DNA from 2 places in the Cutibacterium nasicola genome. Region 2 is predicted to be linked to the other one. Evidence: predicted binding sites of a transcription regulator. Region 2 holds the regulator's gene; the other holds the start of a gene.

Region 1 (7,510 bases), 930 kb from region 2:
TCGACGGCCTGACCGAGCACACCTGCCAAACCCTGAGGAACCACGTAGGGGTCGAGACCCTGAGCCAGGATCCATCCCTGAGCGGCATAGGCCCAACCATCCCGGCTGAGCAGCGGCGGGCCGAACAGCAGCGGTAGCGACGACGTGACGAGGGTGAGGAGACGAGCGCCGACAAGGTTTCGGGAGCGCAACCACGCGATGATCATGGCGCTCAGACCGACGATGCTGCTGGCAACCACTGCCACCCCGCTGGGACGCACCTGCTCCGGCATACCGGCATTGGGGGAACCCCATCCCCACACCGTCATCAAGGCGGAGCCGACGAATCCCATCACGAGCACCTCGATGAGGCGGCGTCGACCGGGATGGGAATGGGCCAGCACACGCTGACGATCATGGGGGTGGGTCGTTGAGGTCATCAGCATTCAGCGTAGGGGAGGCACACAACCAGGTGGCGCGAGAAAGTACCAATGTCGGGCGTTTCGGCCAATTGTCACACCTACCCGCTAGTGTGCGCGAGGCGGTTGTGTTCCGCCACAGGCGCGGCCCTCCCCCTGACGTGGGATGTGTGGTCGTGCCCACCGGGTCGCCGGTATCTTTGCGTGTCGAGATCGGTCGGGAAATGATCGGTACCGCACTGCGGTGTTGCCAGACTCGGTGTCGAACGTCGTCGACGGATAGGACCATTCGTGCCACTTGGCATCACGTCATCACCCGTTTCCACAAGTCTCGAGGCACTTGTCCCAGCTCCCCTGAGCTTGGACCAAGCCATCGACAGCTTCGTCTCCCCCATTGCTACCGCCATTTCTGACGTGGTGTTCTGGGTTGTTCCCATGCCAGGAGGAAATGAGTTCCCCCTCATCCTGGCCTGGCTACTCGGGGCTGGCGTCTTCTTCACGATCTATCTGGGTTTTCAACAGCTGCGTCCAGCGTCAATTCGTCACTCCGGCCATGTGCTGCGGGGCCACTTCTCCCGTCACACCGATCCTGGTGACGTCACCAGCTTCCAGGCACTGGCAACCGAGTTGTCAGGTACCGTCGGCCTGGGAAACATCGCCGGTGTTGCCATCGCGATCGCGACTGGCGGACCAGGCGCATCCTTCTGGATCGCTGCTGCCGGTCTGGTCGGCATGAGCGTCAAGATGTCCGAGGCGACCCTCGGTGTGAAGTTCCGCGTCGTCAATGAGGATGGGACCACCTCCGGAGGCCCGATGTACTACCTGCGTGACGGCCTGGCCTCGATCGGCAAGCCCAAGCTCGGTCGCGTGCTCGCCACCTTGTTCGCCATCTGTACTGCCTTCGGTGTCATCGGTGCGGGCAACATGTTCCAGTCCAACCAGGCCGCCTATCAGCTGGCGATGTTCGCCGGTGGCAAGGACTCCTGGATCGGCACCCACATGTGGGTTGTCGGCCTGCTGTTCGCGATCCTCGTCGGCCTCGTCATCGTCGGCGGTGCCTCCAAGATTGGCGCTGCCACCTCCAAGATCGTCCCCTTCATGGGCATCCTCTACGTCATCATGTGCCTCGCCGTCATTGGCGCCAATATTTCTCAGGTGGGTGACGCCTTCATGTCCATTTGGTCTGGCGCCTTTACCGGCCACGGCGTCGCCGGTGGGGTACTTGGCGTACTCATCGTCGGAGTGCAGCGTGCCGCGTTCTCGAACGCAGCCGGTGTCGGTACCGCGGGCATCGCCCACTCTGCCGTGAAGACCCGCCGTCCGGCCCAGGAGGGTTTCGTCGCGATGTGGGAGCCGTTCATCGACTCAGTCGTCGTCTGCACCATGACGGCCATCACCATCATCATTACCGGTGTCTACAAGGATTCCCAGGCCGATGGTGTTCAGATGACCGCCCACGCCCTCAAGACGGTTGCCCCGTGGTTCAGCTCCCTGCTGACCCTGGCCGTCGTGCTCTTCGCCTTCTCGACCATGCTGTCCTACTCCTTCTACGGCAAGAAGGCTGTTGGTTTCCTGTTCGGAAACTCAGCCACTGCCGAGCGCATCTACAACGGCATCTTCCTGCTCCTGCTGGTTGTCGGTGCGGCCACCAACATGACCTCGATCCTCGGCCTGGCCGACGCCATGCTCTTCCTCATGGCTGTCCCGAACGTGCTCGGCATGTACTTCCTCGCCCGGGTCGTGGCTCGCGAGATCAAGGGTCACCGGGAGCGTGTGGACGCCGGCGTCATTCCTCAGGTGCCTGAGGACGCTCAGGCCGGCATGATGATTGCCAACGAGGCCACCTCGGAACAGCTCAAGACTGCTGACGAGGAGTACGCGCTGCGTGCGGCAGCCATGGACGCTCGCAGCAAGGAGCTCGATCTGGGGCACACGGCTCCCGACACCGAGCGTGACTACCTGGAGCACCTGCCCGAGAACCATGAGTTGTTCACCACCATGGACCGTGACGGCAAGCCGCTCGAGGACTGACACCACGTACGCGTCGTGATGGGCCCGGGGACTGTTCCCCGGGCCCAGTTGCTTGGTGGGGACATTCGACACCAGAGCACTTGGTCACGTGACGGAGTTGTCACCATGCCCGCCGGGCCAGTACCCGCAACGCCCGTGGAACTCCTGAAAGGAAGACCGGTCCGTGCCATCCCAGGTGGCAGCCCTCCCCTGTCTTGTCGAGATTTCCACACGTACGTCGGGTCATCGAACAGACCACACGTCGGACCCTCTCGTGCTCGGGCGAGCGGCAACCAGACCGAACGAGAAGCCGGCCATTCATGGCGAGCACGAGCAACGGGCCCCGGAACCATGTGGTTCCGGGGCCCGTTGCGATCAGAGAGGATCAGTGACTCAGTTGTCGTCGTCCTCGTCCTCCGGCTTGTCCACCACGAGGGTCTCGGTGGTGAGCAGCAGAGCAGCGATGGAGGCGGCATTGGCCAGGGCGGAGCGGGTCACCTTGACGGGGTCGATGACACCGTCGGCGATGAGGTCCACGTACTGACCGGTCTTGCCGTTGTAGCCGTGTCCGGGCTCCATCTCGGCGACCTTGGAGACGATGACGTAGCCGGGCTCGCCACCGTTCTCGGCAATCCAGCGCAGCGGCTCACGAACGGCCTTGGCGACGATCTGGACACCGGCCTTCTCGTCACCCTCGAGGTGAAGGTTCTCGTCGAGTACGTGCGCGGCGTGGATGAGGGCGGAGCCGCCACCGGCGACGATGCCCTCCTCGATCGCGGCACGGGTCGCGGAGACAGCATCCTCGATGCGGTGCTTCTTCTCGTTGAGCTCGACCTCAGTGGCCGCACCCACGCGAATGACACACACGCCACCGGCGAGCTTGGCGATACGCTCCTGGAGCTTCTCGCGGTCCCACTCGGAGTCGGAGTTGTCATACTCAGCACGCAGCTGGGCGACGCGTCCCTCGACGTCGGCCTTGGAGCCGGCACCGTCGACGATCGTGGTGTTGTCCTTGGTGACGACGACCTTCTTGGCGCGACCCAGGACCTCAAGGCCCACCTGGTCAAGCTTGAGCCCGACCTCGGGGGCGACAACCTGACCACCGGTGAGGGTGGCAATGTCCTGCAGCATGGCCTTGCGGCGGTCACCGAAGGCCGGAGCCTTGACGGCCACCGAGTTGAAGGTGCCGCGGATCTTGTTGACGACGAGGGTGCTCAGGGCCTCCCCGTCAACGTCCTCGGCCACGATGAACAAGCTGCCGTGGGCTGCGATGACCTTCTCCAACAGCGGGAGCAGGTCGTTCATCGACGAGATCTTGCCGGAGTGGATGAGGATGTAAGGATCCTCGATCACGGCCTCCATGCGGTCCTGGTCGGTGACCATGTAGGGCGACAGATAGCCCTTGTCGAACTGCATGCCCTCGGTGAAGTCGAGCTCGGTGCCGAAGGTCTGGGACTCGTCGACGGTGATGACGCCGTCCTTGCCAACCTTGTCGAAAGCCTGGGCAATGAGGGAGCCGATGGTCTCGTCACGGCTGGAGATGGTGGCGACGCTGGCCATGTCCGAGGTGGTGTCGATGGCGCGCGAGATGGAGCGAAGCTCCTCCACGACGGCGTCGACAGCCTTCTCGATACCGCGCTTGAGGCCGACCGGGTTGGCCCCGGAGGCCACGGCGCGCAATCCCTCGTGGACGAGGGCCTGGGCGAGCACGGTGGCGGTGGTGGTTCCATCACCGGCCACGTCGTTGGTCTTGGTGGCGACCTCCTTGGCGAGCTGGGCGCCGAGGTTCTCGTAAGGATCGGTGAGGTCGACCTCCTTGGCGACGGTCACGCCGTCGTTGGTGATGGTCGGGGCTCCCCACTTCTTGTCGAGAACGACATAGCGGCCCTTGGGGCCGAGGGTCACCTTGACGGTGTCGGCGAGGGTGTCGACGCCGCGCTCGAGGGCGCGACGGGCCTCCTCGTCAAACTGAAGCTGCTTGGCTGCCATGTATCAGCGCCTCACTTCTCGACGACGGCGAGGATGTCGCGAGCGTTGAGGAGCAGGTACTCCTGGCCGTCGTACTTGACCTCGGTGCCGCCGTACTTGGAGAAGATGACGACGTCACCCTCCTTGACATCCATGGGAACGCGGGTGCCCTTGTCGTCGACACGACCGGGGCCGGCGGAGATGACCTTGCCCTCCTGCGGCTTCTCCTTGGCGGTGTCCGGAATGACGAGACCAGAAGCGGTCGTCTGCTCGGCCTCGAGAGGCTGGACGAGGACGCGGTCCTCGAGCGGCTTGATCGTGGTTGCCACGTCAAGACCCCTTTCTACTGAAGACGGATTGTGTCGTTGTCTCTCGCCAGGGGTTGCGAGCCCCGAGCGCCACGGACCGTCAGCGTCGCGGGTGCTTGAGGTCCGTTGGCACACTCACCACGAGAGTGCCAATTACGAAAGTACACCCGTGGTTGGCACTCAGGCAAAGGGAGTGCCAGAAATGACGCTCCGCATATCGATATCGGCAGTCGTCAGCTGGATCCGTGGTTCTTCCAGAAGTCGTCAGGATGTGACGGCGGCTGCTGATCAGGTTGAGCAGCGCCCGTCGCATTCCCCGGAACATGTCCCCACGGCTGGTCTGACTGGCTCGGACTCTGGTAGGGCGGCTGCTGTGCCTGGGGATTACCCTGAGGCTGCCCGGGGTACTGCATCGCCCACGGGGTATCACCGTTCTCCGGCTTGCTCGCCCTCTGACCCTTCTTCTTGAACAGGACAGCCACGACGACCCCGATGATCGCCAAGACTGACACCGCGACGACGATCCAGACCCACGTCGGCACACCGTTGTTGCGCTCACCGGTGGCGCTGAGACCCTCACTCGAGAACATGTCCTTGGGATCGGTCCAAGTGACGGTATTCCCGTCGACCTTGCTCGATCCAGAGTGGTTCAGCACCTTGCCGGGGAAGATGATGGAGACCTTGAAATCGCTGAACATGCTTGCGTCAAGGGACTCGGTGGAACCACCTGCGCCATCGAAATAGCCGTTGTTCATCTTGAAGGTCACCTTGTCCCTGTCAAAGGTGACCTTGCTGCCTTCATTACCCTTGTTGTACTCGGCTGCGGTGACGTCACCCGAGTAGGTGCAGCCGATGTATTGATCGTCCTCGAATTTCTCGCCCTTGGCGTTCGAGGTTCCCCCGCCGACACCCTTCGTGTCGTCACAGTCGGAGAACTGGGAGGTGAGGTCCTCCCCCGACATGTCGGCCATGGACTTGGAAATGCCAACGGTGGCCTTGACGTGGATGTGATCCTCGTCCTTGATCTCCATCGCCGTGTCGAATTTGACGCACCCGGCGAGCAACAACAGGGGTGCAAGAAGCACGGCAAGACAGCGTCTCAGATGGCGGGATACACTCTGCATGCCACCATGACACCACAGACATGGGGTCTGACGGTAGGTCCACCTGGCAACAAGCACGTACCATGACGGCCCTCGGTGGACATTCCAGTGCACTTTTGAGCCTCTTCTCGTCACCCCATGTGCGACTCATGACACGGGTCCTGGCAACCACGTGATTCCAGGATCCTCACGTACCCGGAATCAGTGTGAGTCCGGACCAGGCTCACCGCCAGGACCATGGGGCGACCGATGGACTCCTCGAGCAGGGCCATGATCCGGATTCTGCGGTCCTCGCGGCAGACACGGCTGTCCCGGTAGCGGCCCGGGACGACCCTGCGGCGGCCCGCCCCCGGGATTGGGCATGCCTGGCTGACACGGGACACCGGTCGACTGGCCATTCTTCCTCTTGCTCATGACCACTGCTGCAACGGCACCACCCATGGGGACGACGACCACCGCAAGGACCACCCATGCCCAGCCCGGGAAGCCAGCTCCGCGCTTGCCCGAGGCTTCCAAGCCCGAATGGGACTCAAGGTCCTTGATGTCGGTCCAGGTCACGGTCCTGCCGTCAACCCTGCTCGATCCCGAGTGGCTCAGGACCTTGCCGGGGAAAGTCACAGAGACCTTGAAGTCAGAGATCTTGGCTGAACTACCCAACTGCGAGGAGTCAAATCGGGAAAGGGCATCCCAGAGACCAGAACCATCACAACGAAACCGGACCTTGTCGTCGTCAAAGGCGACGAAAATTGGGCCGTCGCCCTTGACGTCTTGCGAGGGCGTGGCCGACGGTTTTGCACCACGCGGAGACGGGGACGACTGGCCCGTCAGCTCAGCGACCGTCATCGTGCTGGTCACCGTGCAGCCCACATATTTGTCGTTGTCAAAGGGCCTGACCGTCATCGCGCCGGCAGCGTTCCCATCCGACTCATACAATCTTGCGAGTTCTGAGCAATCGCGAAGCTCTTTCGTGACGTCCTCGGCCTCGCCTCCCGCGAGCTCGTCGAGGGTCGACTTGAGAGCGCCGACAGTAATGGTTACATCAACATGGTTTTCGTCCTTGATGACGAAACCAGCGTTGAACTTTCCGCAACCTGACAGCACAAGGAGCGGAGTCAACAGCAATGCAACGAGGTATCTTGCTGAACGCCGAGTGGTCACCACGAACACATGACATCACAGACAGGTCAATTCTGGATACGGCTTGGTGATAAGTGAAGTCGGTCGCACACCAAGGCCTTGGCGTTTTGACCTGTCGGAGTGCATATGAGAGTGACAGAACGTGGTCCAGAGGGCTTGAGCCTTCGTCGCCACGCAACGGGATCGACGTCGACACCGCGCTTCTTGATCTCGATGGTTCCGACGCGATGGTCACGTACCCAGGAACGCAGGGTCCTGACGTCGAGAGGGAGTACGTCCTTGACGGCAAACCACGTCAACCACGCAGAATTGACCGGGGCGTCCGCAGTGAGGTAGGCGATGCCGTCAGACACCATGCGCAGCGAGTCGTCAATCGCCGAGAGACTGCCAGCCCGAATGGCTGCCGGGTGGGGCTCAGCCACGAAGGGACCCACATCACCAATGTCCGGATCGGGTAGCGCACCGGGCAGCTCAAGGGTCGTCTCAGGGCTCACGAGAATGGCACGGTCGCCCGACCACAAGTCGCCGAGCCCGGACCACAGCGTCGCCTCAACCAGATCCCCGCGATGGCCCACGTACGTGACGG
Region 2 (7,510 bases):
GTCCATCGCCGGAGATGCTGAGCCTGCTCGCGTTGCCCTTCCCAGCCGCATCTATGTCGAGGGGCGCCACGACGCCGAACTCGTCGAGAAGATCTGGGGAGACGACCTGCGTCATGTCGGGGTCGTCGTGGAATACATGGGCGGCATGGATGACCTGGTCGGGATCGTCGCCGAGTTCAAGCCAGGTCCAGGGCATCGACTGGGAGTTCTCGTCGACCACCTTGTCGCCGGGACCAAAGAATCTCGCGTGGCGGACGAGGTGCGACGTGGCGGATATGGCGAGTACGTCATGATCACCGGACATCGCTTCATCGACATCTGGCAGGCCATCAAGCCCGAGCGGATCGGTCGTCAAGAGTGGCCGGAGGTCCCGATGGACGAGGATTTCAAGCTCGGCACCCTGAAACGCCTCGGTGTGCCACACTCCACCCAGTCTGATGTCGGCAAGGCCTGGCAGGCCATGCTGAGCAGAGTGCGTGACTGGCACGACCTGGATCCACGGTTCAACACCGAGATGGAGAAACTCATCGACTTCGTCACCTGCGACCACGTCGACGAGTTGGAAGATGAGGAGATGGCATGAGCATCGACGTCGAGACGGTCTGCGACCTCATCCGGGACGTCAGCGCCAGGATCGTTGATCCGCGGTTCCGGTCGCTCCAGGATCACCAGATCCACCAGAAGAAGCCCGGAGACTTCGTCACCGACGCCGATCGCCAGGCTGAGAAGGCGCTTGGTGCGGCGTTGACCGAGCACGCCGGCGGGGTCGTCGTCGGGGAGGAATCAGCCTTCGCCGACCCGACCATCCTTGATGCCGTCCCGGACGCTGACCTGGCTTGGGTCATTGATCCCATCGACGGTACGAAGAATTTCGTCCACGGGTCGGTGGACCACGGGGTCATGCTCGCTCAGCTCAAGCGTGGAGAAACGGTGAGGGCCTGGATCTGGCAGCCTCAGCACGGTCACATGTGGTGCTCCGAGCAGGGTGCCGGGGTCACCTGTGACGGTGAGGCGGTGACCCGGGGAGGGGCCCGCACCCCGATTCGTGCCGCGACCACCCACGAGGCCTACAAGGTCGGCTCCCCACAGGTGAAGTGGCTGATGTCGAAGTGGTGCTGTGCGGTCGACTACCCCCTGATCTGCCTGGGGGAGAACGACGTCACCGTCTATCAGCACTCCTACCCGTGGGATCACCTGCCTGGTGCCCTCATGGTGCGCGAGCTCGGCGGAGTCGTTCGCACCGTGGACGGGGCCGAGTACGGGCCTCGCGAGATGTCGGGGAGACTCGTCGTCGCAGCCGACGAAGAGGCCTACCGGGTGATTGCTGAACTGTTGCGCTGATGTGTCGGACTGGCGGCAGGCCAGCTGGGGGGAATGTGCCGGCCCACCGGGGTGAGCGGGATGTCGACGGGGATCCTCGCGGCGAGCTCACCCCTCTGTGTCATGACGGCGGTGGCGTCAACGGGGTGCCCGTGGCCAGGCACGTAGATGCCTGCACCACCAGTACCGGTGATGACCGAGTCGATGGCTCGCGGCCAGCCCCGGAGGTCGGTCGTCTCGTCGGACTGTGGCTGGCCAGCGGTCTCCACCAGGTCTCCGACGAAGGTCACCCTCTCGTCGCAGATGATGACGACGAGGTCCCCGTCGGTGTGGGCCGGGCCGGGATGGATGACCTCAGCGCCGATCCCACCCAGATCGACATAGGCCATCAGTGAGATGGGGTGATCGACGTCGAGACCAGGACAGTGGGCCAGGGCGGCCTCGTGCATCCAGGCCTCAACCCCGTCAATTCCGGGAAGCCCGCCGCTGTGGTCATAGTGGTGGTGGGTGACGACGACCCGATCAACCGGACGACCCAGCATGCGTGCCGCCGACATCGCCAGGGCGTGTCCCTGCTCGGGAGTCGACCCGGTGTCGATGAGGAGGACGTGATCGTCGCCGGCGACCAGTCCGCAGGTGACGGTTTCCGATTCGACGACGGTCGTCCACACCCGGGCAGTGAGAGCGGACCACTGGGGAGTCTCGGGGTTCGTCGACATGGCCACCAGTGTGGCACGGGAATGTGCTACCAGCGAGAGAGACCGAAGCACTACGGGCGAACGCGATAAGGTGGCACTCGGCACCTGAGAGTGCCAAAGTGGGACTCGTAGCCGACGGGATCGCGTGAGGAGGGATTGTGCTCGACGACCGCAAGCTCGACGTGCTCAAGGCCATCGTCACCGATTTCGTCTCCAGCAAGGAGCCGGTGGGTTCCAAGGCATTGGTGGAACGTCACGGACTTCGAGTGTCCCCGGCAACCGTGCGCAATGACATGGCCGTGCTGGAGGAGGAGGGGTACATCACCCACCCCCACACCAGCGCCGGTCGTATTCCGACTGACAAGGGGTATCGCCTCTTCGTCGACCGGATTGCCACCCTCAAACCGCTGTCCGAGCCTGAGCGTCGAGCCATCCGGGCCTTCATGACCGGAGCTGTCGACCTCGACGATATCGTGCGTCGCACGGTGCGACTGCTCGCCCAGATCACCCACCAGGTCGCCATCATGCAGTACCCGGTGGCGACGACGGCGACGATCCGTCACCTCGAATTGGTGAGCTTGTCGACCGACCGCGTTCTCATCGTGCTCATCATGTCGTCGGGATCGGTGGAACAGCAGGTTGTCGAGCTTCCTGGTCATGACGAGGAGAATCTCGCCGTTCTTCGCACCCGGCTGAATGAGTCTCTCGTCGGATTGACAGTTACTGAGGCGGCCGACTCCCTTACTCGGCTCGTGGAAGATCTGGGGCCGGGCGAAGGCCGACAAGCGGCCTCGGTGATCGCCGCCATTGTCGAGATCCTCGCCATTGACCCGTCCGCCCGGGTGGTCGTTGCTGGAGTTCCCAATCTCACCGCGTTCGGTGCACAGTGGGAGACGACGGTGCGTCCCGTCCTGGAAGCCCTTGAGGAGCAGGTTGTCCTGATGCGACTGCTCGGCGAGGCGACTGCGGGGGAGGCTGGCGAAATCACGGTGCGTATTGGCGCTGAGAACACTGATGTGCCCTTCCAATCGACCTCGCTGGTGGCGAGCACCTATGGTCCTGAGGACGCCTTGTCGGGTCTTGGCGTCGTCGGGCCCACCCGAATGGACTACCCCTCAACCATGGCAGCTGTGCGAGCCGTGGCCCGCTATGTGGGCCGGTTCCTGGCAGAAGGATGATTCTTGAGCAACGACTACTACGAGATTCTTGGCGTTTCCCGTGATGCGAGCGCCGACGAGATCAAGAAGGCTTATCGCCGCAAGGCCATGAAACTTCACCCCGATGTCGCTGGGCCGGGATCGGAGGACGAGTTCAAGAAGGTCCAGGAAGCCTATGAGGTGCTCCAGGACCCGCAGAAGCGCGCCGTCTTCGACCGTGGCGGAGACCCGAACGCCCGCATGGGTGGATTCGGCGAGGGCGGATTCAGCACTGCCGGATTCGACTTCACCAACCTCGTGGACGCCATGTTCGGTGGCGGAACCTCCTTCGGCGGTGGCGGACGTGGGCCCCGCTCCCGGACCCGACGCGGCCAGGACGCCTTGGTGCGGATGCGCCTGAGCTTGGCTGAGGCGGTGTTCGGCGTCACCAAACCGCTGGACGTCGACACCGCGGTGGTGTGTCCGAAGTGTCAAGGTAAGGGAGCACAGTCCGGCTCGGAGCCGGTGACCTGCCACACCTGCCAAGGGCGCGGCGAGGTCATCACGGTGCAGCGGTCCCTCCTTGGTGACATTCGCACGAGCCAGCCCTGCCCGACCTGTCGTGGCTACGGCACGGTGATCCCCGATCCGTGCCAGGAGTGCTCCGGTGAGGGGCGGGTGCGCACCACCCGCACCATCAACGTCAAGATCCCTGCCGGAGTTGCTGACGGCAACCGGATCCACCTGGATTCCCAGGGAGAGGTGGGGCCCGGTGGCGGCCCGGCCGGAGACCTGTACATCGAGATGACGGTCAGCCCGCACGAGGTCTTCACCCGCGAGGGAGACAACCTCGAGATGGTCGTCACGATCCCGATGACCGCGGCTGCACTGGGAACCAATGTCGCGGTGCACACCCTGGAGGCCGATCGCGAGGACTTCGAGGAGTCCGAGAAGTCGGTCAACGTCGAGGTGCCGGCAGGAACCCAGTCGGGAACCCGCATCGTCGTGTCCGAGCGTGGAGTGCCGCGGCTGCGGCGTGGTGGACGCGGTGACCTAGGCGTCACCTTCATCGTTCAGACCCCGACCAAGCTCGACTCCCACCAGAAGGACCTGCTGTGCCAGCTGGCCGAGGCCCGCGGAGAGACCAAGGTGTCGGCGTCCGTCGAGAAGTCGGGTGGACGCGGCATGTTCTCCCGCATCAAGGAAGCCTTCGGCGGATGAGCGACGCCTGCTTCCTCGGAAAGATTGCTGGGGCCACCCTCGAGTCGGTGGTCGAGATCACCGGGGCGGAAGGGCACCATGCTGGTTCGGTGCGCCGCATTCGGGTGGGGGAGACCGTCCTCGTTACCGACGGTGAGGGCCATGCGGTGCGCGGACCTGCCGTCGAGGTGACGAAGGCGTCCGTGAGCGTCAAGGTGATCGAGGTGTTTGAGGCACCTGTCACTGCCCACCGCTGGGTTGCCGTCCAGGCCTTGCCGAAATCAGACCGTGCCGAGCTCGCGGTGGCGACCCTCACCGAGATGGGAGTTCACGAGATCTTGGCCTGGCAGGCAGATCGGAGCATTGTGCGCTGGAAGGGCGACAAGCAGACCAAGGGTGTCGCGAGATGGCAGGCGGCTGCCCGAGAGGCCACCAAACAGTCTCGACGTTTTCGTATACCGCAGGTAGAATTGGCGCAGACTCGTGAGGTTGTTGAGCGGATTCGCAGTGCCGAAGCCGCTTATATTTTGCATGAGTCGGCCACCGAACCACTGGTGCATCAGGAATTGCCGGCATTCGGTGAGGTGATCTTCATTGTCGGCCCAGAGGGGGGCATCACCGACCAAGAAGTGGACGCTCTCGTCGCGGCTGGTGCATGCCCTGTGACGGTATCGGATGGGGTGTTGAGAACTTCGACCGCCGGCGTGGTTGGCTTAGCCCAGTTGCGGGCCATGGCCAACCTCACCGCCTGCCGTTGAGAACGTCGTGGGTTGGGATCAGGGCTCGACCGTTACTTTGATGGCCTCGCCCTTCGCGACGATGTCGAAGACTGTCATGACGTCGTCAAGCTTCACATGGCGCGTAATGAGGTCCTTGACCGGCACCTGCCCCGACGCGATGTACTGCAGGGCACGCTTGTTGTGCTCGGGGGCCGAGCCGTTGGCGCCATGAATATGGAGCTGACGGTAGTGGACCAGGTTCGAGTCGCACGTGATCGTCGGATTCGCCTTCGGCAGCCCGCCGAAGAATGAGATACGGCCATTGCGGGCGGCCATGGCCAAGGCCTGCTCCTGGGTGATGTTGGCCGGGGTTGCGGTAATGATGACGTCGGCACCGCGACCGTTCGTAAGCTCCATGACCTTAGCAACGGCATCGGCTTGAGAGGCGTCGATAGTGATGTCAGGTTTGACGGCAGCGGCGGACATCGCGAGGCGCTCGGCGTTGATGTCGACCATGACGATGGTGCCGGCCTTATGCACGCCACGCGCAATGCGGGTGTGCATACACCCAATCGGTCCGGCGCCGAAGATGACGACGACATCACCGTCGTCGATACCGAGCTGTTCCTGGGCATTGATGGCGCACGCGAAGGGCTCAGCAGCGCTCGCTTCGTCAAAATCGACGGCGTCGGGGACCCGATTGAGGCCGTCCACCTTGAGCACCTGGGGCGGGACGATCATGTATTCGGCGAATCCGCCGTCGTACTGGTAGCCGACGCTGGTCTGGTTCTGACAGACCTGCATCCACCCCTTGCGACACTCGTGGCACTCCCCGCATGGGACGGCCGCGATCGACTGGACTCTGTCCCCGATCTTCCAGTCCCCAGCCGCCTCGGAGCCGATCTCAACGATCTCACCGGCAACCTCGTGGCCCATCGTCGTAACGCCGGTGATGTTCTGGTGGCCATTGTGGAGGATCTTGACGTCAGTGCCACAGGTGGAGCAGTTGCGAACCTTGATCTTAATCTCGTCGGGTTTGCACTCCGGTTCGGGGACGTCCTCCAGTCGAACATCCTCGGGGGCGTGGAACCTCAATGCCTTCATGATGTGTGCCTTTCTGTGATCCGGTGGTTATGCCTGCTGAGAGCCGAGAAGGTCAAGGACCTGGTCGGCGGACATCGCCTCACGAAGGTGTCGAGCGGTGTCGGGATTGGACAAGACTCTTGCGAGGGCCGTCATGATGTCGAGGTGCTCGTCGCTGGACGACGCGATGGGAATAACGATGGTGCACGTGTTCCCGTCCCAGTCAACTCCCTCGGGGAATTGGAGGAATCCCAGGGTGGCCTTACTGATGTGAGTGCGGACCTCATTGACACCGTGGGGGATCGCAATCCCCTCGCCCATATAGGTGGAAATCTCATGTTCCCGGGCGAGCATGCCCTTGACGTAGACCTCGTCTGCGGCACCTTCATCAACGAGCACCTGGCCAGCCATGGTGATGGCTTCCTCCTTGCTGGCAGCGCGCTGTCCCAAACGGATGGCGTCACGAGGCAATACGCTGGTGGCCACGCGAGTGGTGGTGTTGGTAGTCGACGAGTGGGGGAGTGCCTCGTCGACAGGCTTGGTTCCATCATGTGCAGCGCGAACCTCGGCCTCGACCTGGTCGAAAGCCGGATCGTTCATGTAGTTCCTAAAAGGCACGATGCGGGCACCGGGCACACGCTTGTGGGCGCGGTCGACGAGTCCTTCCTGGGTGAGGATGAGGGATGCATCTGCGGGGATGTGATCGACTGCTGTGTGCGCGACCTCAACCCCGTAAGGGGACAACCTCTTCTTCATGGCAGATGCGACCATCACCGACGAGCCCATGCCAGCGTCACAGGCGATGACGACCTTGGAAACGTCAGTCAGCGGAGCCTCGGCGTGGGGCGCGGCAGCAGTGCTCGTGGCATTGTGGTCTGCAGCTTCGACGGCTGCGTCGTCCTTGTCGTGATCCGTGCGAATGAGCAGCATTGCCACGATGAAGGAGACAGCGGTTGCGACGAGGAAGTCAGCAATCATGGCCAGATAGTGACCAGGCTGACACATCAGGAACCACGCGATGATCGATCCTGGGGAGGCTGGAGCGACGAGGCCGGCATGAAGCGCGATGCCAACGGCCAGACCACTCGTGGCACCAGCAATGGTGGCAAGGATCGTCTTGGGCTTCATGAGCACGTATGGGAAGAAGATCTCGTGGATGCCGCCGAAGAGGTGGATGATGATGGCACCGGGAGTGGATTGACGGATCTGGCGGGAACCAAAGAATTGGTAGGCGAGCAGTAGCCCGAATCCGGGACCGGGATTCGACTCAACCATGAAGAGGATTGAACGCCCGGTGGTGTGAGCCTCCTGGGTGCCGAGCGGAGTGAAGATACCATGATTGACGGCGTTGTTG

What was found. Region 2 encodes HrcA, which represses chaperone genes, less so after heat shock. Its sites were predicted from a motif close to TTGGCACTCGNNNNNNNCGAGTGCCAA; they were not measured.
Region 1: the regulator HrcA is predicted to act here: its motif matches at 4,858-4,884, upstream of groES (co-chaperone GroES).

What each region holds. Positions count from the first base shown of each region.
Region 1 is NZ_CP199745.2:434,379-441,888, reverse strand. Features, by position in the region: gene mptB (polyprenol phosphomannose-dependent alpha 1,6 mannosyltransferase MptB) at 1-419, opposite strand, end outside; gene ACUCCZ_RS02050 (alanine/glycine:cation symporter family protein) at 690-2,429, shown strand; gene groL (chaperonin GroEL) at 2,802-4,397, opposite strand; gene groES (co-chaperone GroES) at 4,409-4,705, opposite strand; gene ACUCCZ_RS02035 (LppM family (lipo)protein) at 4,918-5,808, opposite strand; partial or broken gene ACUCCZ_RS02030 (LppM family (lipo)protein) at 6,190-6,948, opposite strand; gene ACUCCZ_RS02025 (THUMP-like domain-containing protein) at 6,972-7,510, opposite strand, start outside.
Region 2 is NZ_CP199745.2:1,360,357-1,367,866, reverse strand. Features, by position in the region: gene ACUCCZ_RS06350 (DUF3097 domain-containing protein) at 1-583, shown strand, start outside; gene ACUCCZ_RS06345 (inositol monophosphatase family protein) at 580-1,341, shown strand; gene ACUCCZ_RS06340 (MBL fold metallo-hydrolase) at 1,311-2,039, opposite strand; gene hrcA (heat-inducible transcriptional repressor HrcA) at 2,177-3,196, shown strand; gene dnaJ (molecular chaperone DnaJ) at 3,200-4,375, shown strand; gene ACUCCZ_RS06325 (16S rRNA (uracil(1498)-N(3))-methyltransferase) at 4,372-5,112, shown strand; gene ACUCCZ_RS06320 (zinc-dependent dehydrogenase) at 5,131-6,177, opposite strand; gene ACUCCZ_RS06315 (PTS mannitol transporter subunit IICBA) at 6,205-7,510, opposite strand, start outside.